3 regions of the Ensifer sp. LBL genome follow, and region 1 is predicted to be linked to each of the others. Evidence: predicted binding sites of a transcription regulator. Region 1 holds the regulator's gene; each other region holds the start of a gene.
The links. Region 1 encodes LexA, which represses DNA repair genes until DNA is damaged. Its sites were predicted from a motif close to TGTTCNNNNTGTGTTCNG; they were not measured.

Region 1 (2,250 bases):
GCTTGGTTATCCGAGCTGTGAGGCCTCGTGGCGGAGTGGTGACGCAGAGGACTGCAAATCCTTGTACCCCGGTTCAATTCCGGGCGAGGCCTCCAAAAATCTCACCTCGTTTGAATTGGTTTGACGTTCTGCCTTAGGGCAGCGCGGGTCGTTTCGCGACCCCACGTCCGCGCAAGCCACGTCTCCTATGCCTCCGTCGGATCTTATCGCTTCGGTGAAATCGGTAGAGGGGGAACGATGACTCCGCTGAGATCAGCCGCATCGGTAGCGTCCGTCAACATTAAGAACGGAGGCAATGGCATCAATGAAAAAGAGACTGATCCTGACGGCGTTGGCGTGTTTTGCGGCGACCGCTATTGAGGCGCACGCTGACGACCTGGTTTTCCAGCTGAAGAACAACACCAGCGTGGTACTGACGAACTTCTATACGTCACCGGTCGGCGTCAATGAGTGGGAAGACGATGTTTTCGGTCGGCAGGTCCTGAACCCCGGCGAGAGCATGGAGATCACCATTGCCGACGGGCGGGACGTCTGCAAATACGACATGCGATTCGAATTCGAGGAGGGCTCGGCCCTCGATACGACCGAGGACACGCAGGATCTCTGCGAGCTCGGAGAATATACGATCCACGAATAGACGATCTGGATTTCACCCGAAATGGAAAGAGCCTCGCCAATTGCCTTGGCGAGGCTCTTTTTTGATCCGGTGTTCTGCCTGCAGCTCAATGGTAGCGGCGGATCAGCCCGACAAGCTTGCCCTGGATCTTCACGCGATCCGGTCCGAAGATGCGCGTCTCGTAGGCGGGGTTGGCGGCTTCGAGCGCAATCGACGCGCCCTTGCGACGGAAGCGCTTCAGCGTCGCTTCCTCGTCGTCCACGAGCGCCACGATGATGTCGCCGGGATTGGCCGAGTTGCCGTTGCGGATGATCACCGTGTCGCCATCGAAGATGCCGGCCTCGATCATCGAATCGCCCTTCACTTCAAGGGCGTAATGTTCGCCGCTGCCGATCATGTCGAGCGGCACGGTGATGTCATGGGTGTTGTTCTGGATTGCCGAGATCGGAACGCCGGCAGCGATGCGCCCCATCACCGGGACGGAAACTGACGTGCTTTCGGCAACTGGGGCGGGCTTCGGCGCGGCAGGAGCGGCCGCCGGCGGCTTTCCAAGGCTGCCTTCGATCACGCTCGGCGAGAAGCCTCTGCGCGGCTGCTGCTGGCCGGCGGCGTAGGCTTCCGGAAGCTTGATGACTTCGAGCGCGCGCGCCCGGTTCGGCAGCCGGCGAATGAAGCCGCGTTCTTCGAGCGCGGTGATCAAACGGTGGATGCCGGACTTCGACGCCAGGTCGAGCGCATCCTTCATTTCATCGAATGACGGCGGTACGCCCGACTCCTTCATGCGTTCGTGAATGAACAGAAGCAATTCCTGTTGCTTGCGGGTCAGCATGGCACGTCGCTCCAGAGGCGTGAAACAAATCAAGAACAGACACTATCTGTTCCATATGTGTTCCGCAAGTGCCTAAAATTCCGTGAATTCAGGCAATTGGCCGCTTCTGCGGGTGTCGATCGGTCACTTTTGCGGGAGCAGGGCGCCTATCGGCGACGGTGCGTGCCAAAAACGCGCCGGCAGGCACCAGTCGCGCAGCTGATTCGAGCGAATCACGGGGCTCTATGAGGAGAGATTTAGGTCGCTTGCGAGGTCGAGCAGGCGTCCTCGAACTCCTTCACCGTCTCTGCGCTGTTGTCTTCCGGAAGCACCGCGTCGGCCGCGTCGGTCGCGACGGGCGTGTCGCCGTCATAAACGAAGGACTGGATGTAGAACGCCAGCGCGCCCTTCCACACGTTGCGTCCATCGATCTGGTGGCACGGCACGGCCCGTTCGAAATCGGTCTGGAGTTCATCCACCGTCGCAGCGCTGAGCTTGACGTCAGGCATATTGGGCGATGCGACTATCGAAGCGAGAAGCAGGGCGGCAAGCACGGGGAACGTCCACTTGATGAAGGGGTGGCACTACAGGGTGGGAAACGATGTGAACCGTGCTTTCGTTCCGAAGTCCAGCAAGCATGGCGATCACTCTGCCGTGTTCAACAGCTCTTTGCCTGCAGGCTGTGTCTGATTTGCGCCAGCCGCTGCACCTCGAGTTCATCTTGACCGTTCCTCTTGCGACGGGCGAAGAACGCACCGGCACTATCGGCTCTGGGGCCGGGGGTGGGGGATGCGCAAAAATCCCTGCGAGGAAGGGGCTTCACCGT
Region 2 (2,250 bases), on a different contig from region 1:
TTCAGCCGCGCCAGCCGCTCGGGCCGGGGGCCATCGAAGGACAGCCGGAAGAGGTCGAGCCAGAGCGAGACGGTGGCATCGAAGCCGCACAGCGGGTCGGCGGCATATTTCGCGACCTCGGCATCGTCGCGCGACAGCCAGTCGAGATCGGTCTTGCGATCCTTGATCGCGCCGCCCCACATGCCGAAGGTGAGCTTGGTCAGGAGCGGGCTCGGCACGTCAGATCCCTTGAGCGCCTTTTCGACCTTCAGGATCGCCTGCCCGCCGCGGCCGGCAAGGCCCGGGCGGAAGTTGGAGTTCCAGACGGCGAGCGCATCGTATAGGCCGGGATCGGTCTCGGCGGCGTTGAGCGCAATCAACCCGCCCATGGAATGGCCAAAGAGGATGACCGGCAGACCCGGATGGGCGGCGGTCGCGATCGCGCGAATGGCGCGGATATCGGCAAACACCTTGTCGAGGCCGTCGCGGTTGGAGAACATGCCGAGCGGCGCGTCGGGCGCGCGCGTTGCGCCGTGGCCGCGATGGTCGTGGGCATAGACGTGGAAGCCGTGTGCTGCCATCGCTTCGGCAAAGCGAGCATAACGACCGGAATGTTCACTTAGGCCATGGCTCAAGAGAAGAATGCCGCGGGCATGGGCGGTCGCCGGCACGTGGCGCCAGCTCAAGCTGGCACCGGTCGGGCTCTGATGCGTCTTCACCTGCCCGAACATCTCTACTCCCGGAAACAATCGACAGACCTCAGCGATTTCAAATCGATTTGCACGGCAAAGGCAATCGCCCCTTGTTGATCGTTGCGCATGAGGTCACAAGCGATTTGACGGCAAGCGCATTAGGAGTTGCAATTTTCCCGTTTTGAGCGATATTCGTTCCTGTTTTGTTTTCGCGGAGGATGCCATGATGAGTTTCTTTAAAGCGATGTCGGGTTCTGTGGCGGGCATCGTGGCCGCGTTGGTGCTGCTGCTTGCACCCGCCGCCTTTGCTGCCGGTGAGGAAGGCGCGGATCAAGGGGCTGGCGACGGGACTGCGAGCCGAACCCAATATGTATTGGCGGTCAGCTGGCAGCCCGGTTTCTGCGAGACGCGGCCGCAACGCAAGGAGTGCGAGAGCCAGACGGCGGAACGCTTCGATGCCACCAACCTCTCGCTGCACGGCCTGTGGCCGCTGCGCAAGAGCTATTGCGGGGTCGCGGCCGAGGTGCGGGCGACCGACCGCAAGGGCAGTTGGCTGGAGTTGCCGAAGCTTGCCATGGCCGACGACACAGCGGCGCGGCTGCTCATCGCCATGCCGGGCGTGCAGTCCGGTCTCGACCGGCACCAATGGCTGCGAAGCGGCACCTGCCAGAGCGGCTCGGTCGACGATTATTTCTCCGTGCAACTGCGCATGCTGGAAGAGCTCAACCGCTCGGCGGTCGGCGCACTTTTCCGCCAGCGCGTCGGCGCGGAACTCGATGAGGCGACGATCAAGCAGGCCTTCGACCAGAGCTTTGGCGCCGGCGCCGGCGACCGGGTGCGCATGCGCTGCCAGACGGTTCAGGGCCGCAGCATCATCACCGGGCTGACGATCGGGCTCACCGGCGACGTCATGAAGGCGGCGAGCCTCGGGCCGCTGATCCAGGCGGCGGGGCCGACCGAATTCAAGTGCGCCAAGGGTATCGCCGATACCGCCGGTCGCGGGTAGGGCGTTTCGCCCGGTTGGGCATGTCAGCGCTTAAGGTGCGGCCTTCACAGAGCCGGCCTGTGGCGCCTCCCGGTGCGGCATGCCGGGCTTGCCGATTGGGATGTTCGTTTTGGGATAGGCGGGGGCGGATGCCTTTGATCATTGCCCCCTTCCACTAATTCGCCTACATAGCGGGCAAATTTCCTTATCCCTGCGGAGCATTCCCTCATGGCACGTCAGTTCATCTATCATATGGCCGGGCTTAATAAGTCCTACGGCGCGAAGAAGGTTCTCGAGAACGTTCATCTGTCGTTCTACCCGGACGCCAAGATCGGTATCCTCGGCCCGAACGGCGCCGGTAAGTCGACCGTGCTCAGGATCATGGCCGGCCTCGACAAGGAATTCACCGGCGAGGCCTGGGTGGCCGAAGGCGCCACGGTCGGCTACCTGCCGCAGGAGCCGCAGCTCGATCCGACGAAGACGGTGCTTGAAAACGCCATGGAAGGCGTTGCCAAGAAGAAGGCGATCGTCGACCGCTACAACGAACTGATGATGAACTATTCCGACGAGACGGCGGAAGAGGGCGCCAAGCTC
Region 3 (2,250 bases), on a different contig from region 1:
CCGGGGCCCACGGCGGGTAAGGGGGCACCGGAACTGCTATATGGTCTCAGGCGCCCGCCATCGGTCTTGCCTGGCGGGGCGGGGCGATCATCTCTCACCGTGCGCCATTACGGGTAGCGACGGTTACCGAGACATCGGAAAGCCGTCAAAGAAGCGAGAGCTGCACCCCCGTTCCAAGCGGCGGCACGAAGAGATCGTCCCGCAGTTGCCGGCGCGTCGGGTTGAAGCCGAGACGCTTGACTGCCAGGTCGAAGCGGCGGCCGATCTGCCACGCATAGGGGCCGGCGCCCTTCATGCGCTTGCCGAACTCGGCGTCATAGTCCTTGCCGCCCCGCATGGAGCGGATGAGGGACATGACGTGCCGGTAGCGGTCCGGATAATTGCGCAGCAGCCAGTCGCGAAAGAGCGGGCTGACCTCGAGCGGCAGCCGTAGCAGCACATAGCTTGCTTCGGTTGCTCCGGCCGTCCTTGCACCTTCGAGCACGCGCTCGATCTCGTGGTCGTTCAGCGCCGGAATGATCGGCGAAACGAGAACTCCGGCCGGGATGCCCGCTTCGGCGAGCATGCGGATCGCCTCCAGCCGCTTGCTCGGGGTCGAGGCACGCGGCTCCATCGTGCGGGCCAGCTTCCGGTCGAGCGTCGTGACGGAGATGCCGACGCGCACCAGCCCTTTTTCCGCCATCGGTGCTAGGATATCGATGTCGCGCGTGACCATCGCCGATTTGGTGACGATCATGACTGGATGGTTGGCATCCCGCAGCACCTCGAGGATCTGGCGCATGACCCGCCACTCCTTCTCGATCGGCTGGTAGGGGTCGGTGTTGGTGCCGATCGCGATCGGCCGCACCCTGTAGTCCTGCCGCGCCAGCTCGCGCTCCAGAAGCCGCGGTGCGTCCGGCTTGGCAAACAGCTTCGCCTCGAAGTCGAGGCCGGCCGAGAGGCCCATATAGGCGTGTGTGGGGCGGGCGAAACAATAGATGCAGCCGTGCTCGCAGCCGCGATAGGGATTGATCGAGCGGTCGAAGGAGATGTCAGGCGACTCGTTCCTGGTGATCACCGTGCGCGGCTTCTCGACCTGAACTTCGGTCTTGAAGGGCGGCAGATCCTCCAGGCTTTCCCAGCCGTCGTCGAACGTCTCGCGGCTGCGCGGTTCGAAGCGGCCGGACATGTTGATCCCGGCGCCGCGCCCGCGACGGCGATCGATATCGATCCGCAGGCCCGTTGCGCTCATCATCGCTTCGGCCACATCTGCCGTATTGGCGGGCGCAAGCGCACCCTGCCTGATCTGAGACAGCTCGGTCATTGGAATCTCCCCGGAATCAGATATTTGATCCCGTTTTGTTCTGACAATTTTCCTATCTCGAATGGAGGAACAATTCAAGAACAAAATTGGAGTTTCGAATTTGCCGATCAAGGCGCCGCTGCGGGCCGTGTCCCGGATGTAGCAATTGCCGTGCCGATGCGTTACGAGAAACCATGCTCACGATCATCATGGAAACCCGCGACAACGAGGCCGAACTGGCACAGACGCTTGCTGTGTTGGTGGCGGGCGCCGTGGAAGGCCTGGTCAGCGATGTGATCATCCTCGATCACGGCTCGAAGGACGGTTCGTCCGACGTGGCCGATGCCGCCGGATGCCGTTTCTGCCGGGATTGGGATCTCGCCGATGTGGTGGGCTCGGCGCGCGGCGAATGGCTGATGTTGCTGGAGCCGGGCGCGCGCCCGATCGGCCGCTGGATCGATGAGTTGGCCGAGTACGTGTCGATGAACAAGGCACCGGCCCGTTTCTCCGGATCGAGACTGCACCGCAAGCCTTTCTTCCGCCGGCTGACCGGGCGTGGAAAGCCGCTGGAGACGGGATTTCTCCTGCGCAAGAACGACGCGCTTGCGGCCGCCCGTGGCAAGGTGGGCCTGGATGCGATGACAAATGTCCGCTCAGTCCGCAAGCTTTCGACCGAACTCGTTCCGGCCTGGGTCGCTGTCGAAGCCAGGCGGTAACGCCGGTTCCCGCGCGAAAAATTAAAGGTGCCAGTCCCTTAGGGGACGGCACCTCCAAGCGGCTCTCAAATGACCTTGTTTGGAAGATTTCTGTCCGGGCAGCATTCTGGCTGCCCGTCGTATCCAACATTTCATTCCGCCCGGGGGACAGAGGCGGAAGGGTCTTGCGGTGCGAGGAACGGAACGTGCGGCGGTCGTTCCTCGCTGTGTCAACGCTTGAAAACTATCGGGAGGCGAAGCGAGCGTCAGTTA

Region 2: OKW20_RS18325 (ribonuclease T2) is a predicted target of LexA. The motif match lies at 865-882, and genes of this name have one in related genera.
Region 3: OKW20_RS02940 (PA0069 family radical SAM protein) is a predicted target of LexA. The motif match lies at 1,369-1,386, and genes of this name have one in related genera.

Annotation. Positions count from the first base shown of each region.
Region 1 is NZ_JBNDJY010000003.1:537,464-539,713, reverse strand. Features, by position in the region: tRNA gene OKW20_RS14225 (tRNA-Cys) at 22-95, shown strand; gene OKW20_RS14220 (hypothetical protein) at 305-637, shown strand; gene lexA (transcriptional repressor LexA) at 723-1,445, opposite strand; gene OKW20_RS14210 (hypothetical protein) at 1,682-1,933, opposite strand; gene OKW20_RS14205 (hypothetical protein) at 2,207-2,250, shown strand, end outside.
Region 2 is NZ_JBNDJY010000004.1:507,234-509,483, forward strand. Features, by position in the region: gene OKW20_RS18320 (alpha/beta fold hydrolase) at 1-710, opposite strand, end outside; gene OKW20_RS18325 (ribonuclease T2) at 895-1,677, shown strand; gene ettA (energy-dependent translational throttle protein EttA) at 1,885-2,250, shown strand, end outside.
Region 3 is NZ_JBNDJY010000001.1:599,534-601,783, reverse strand. Features, by position in the region: gene OKW20_RS02940 (PA0069 family radical SAM protein) at 146-1,303, opposite strand; gene OKW20_RS02935 (glycosyl transferase) at 1,477-1,998, shown strand.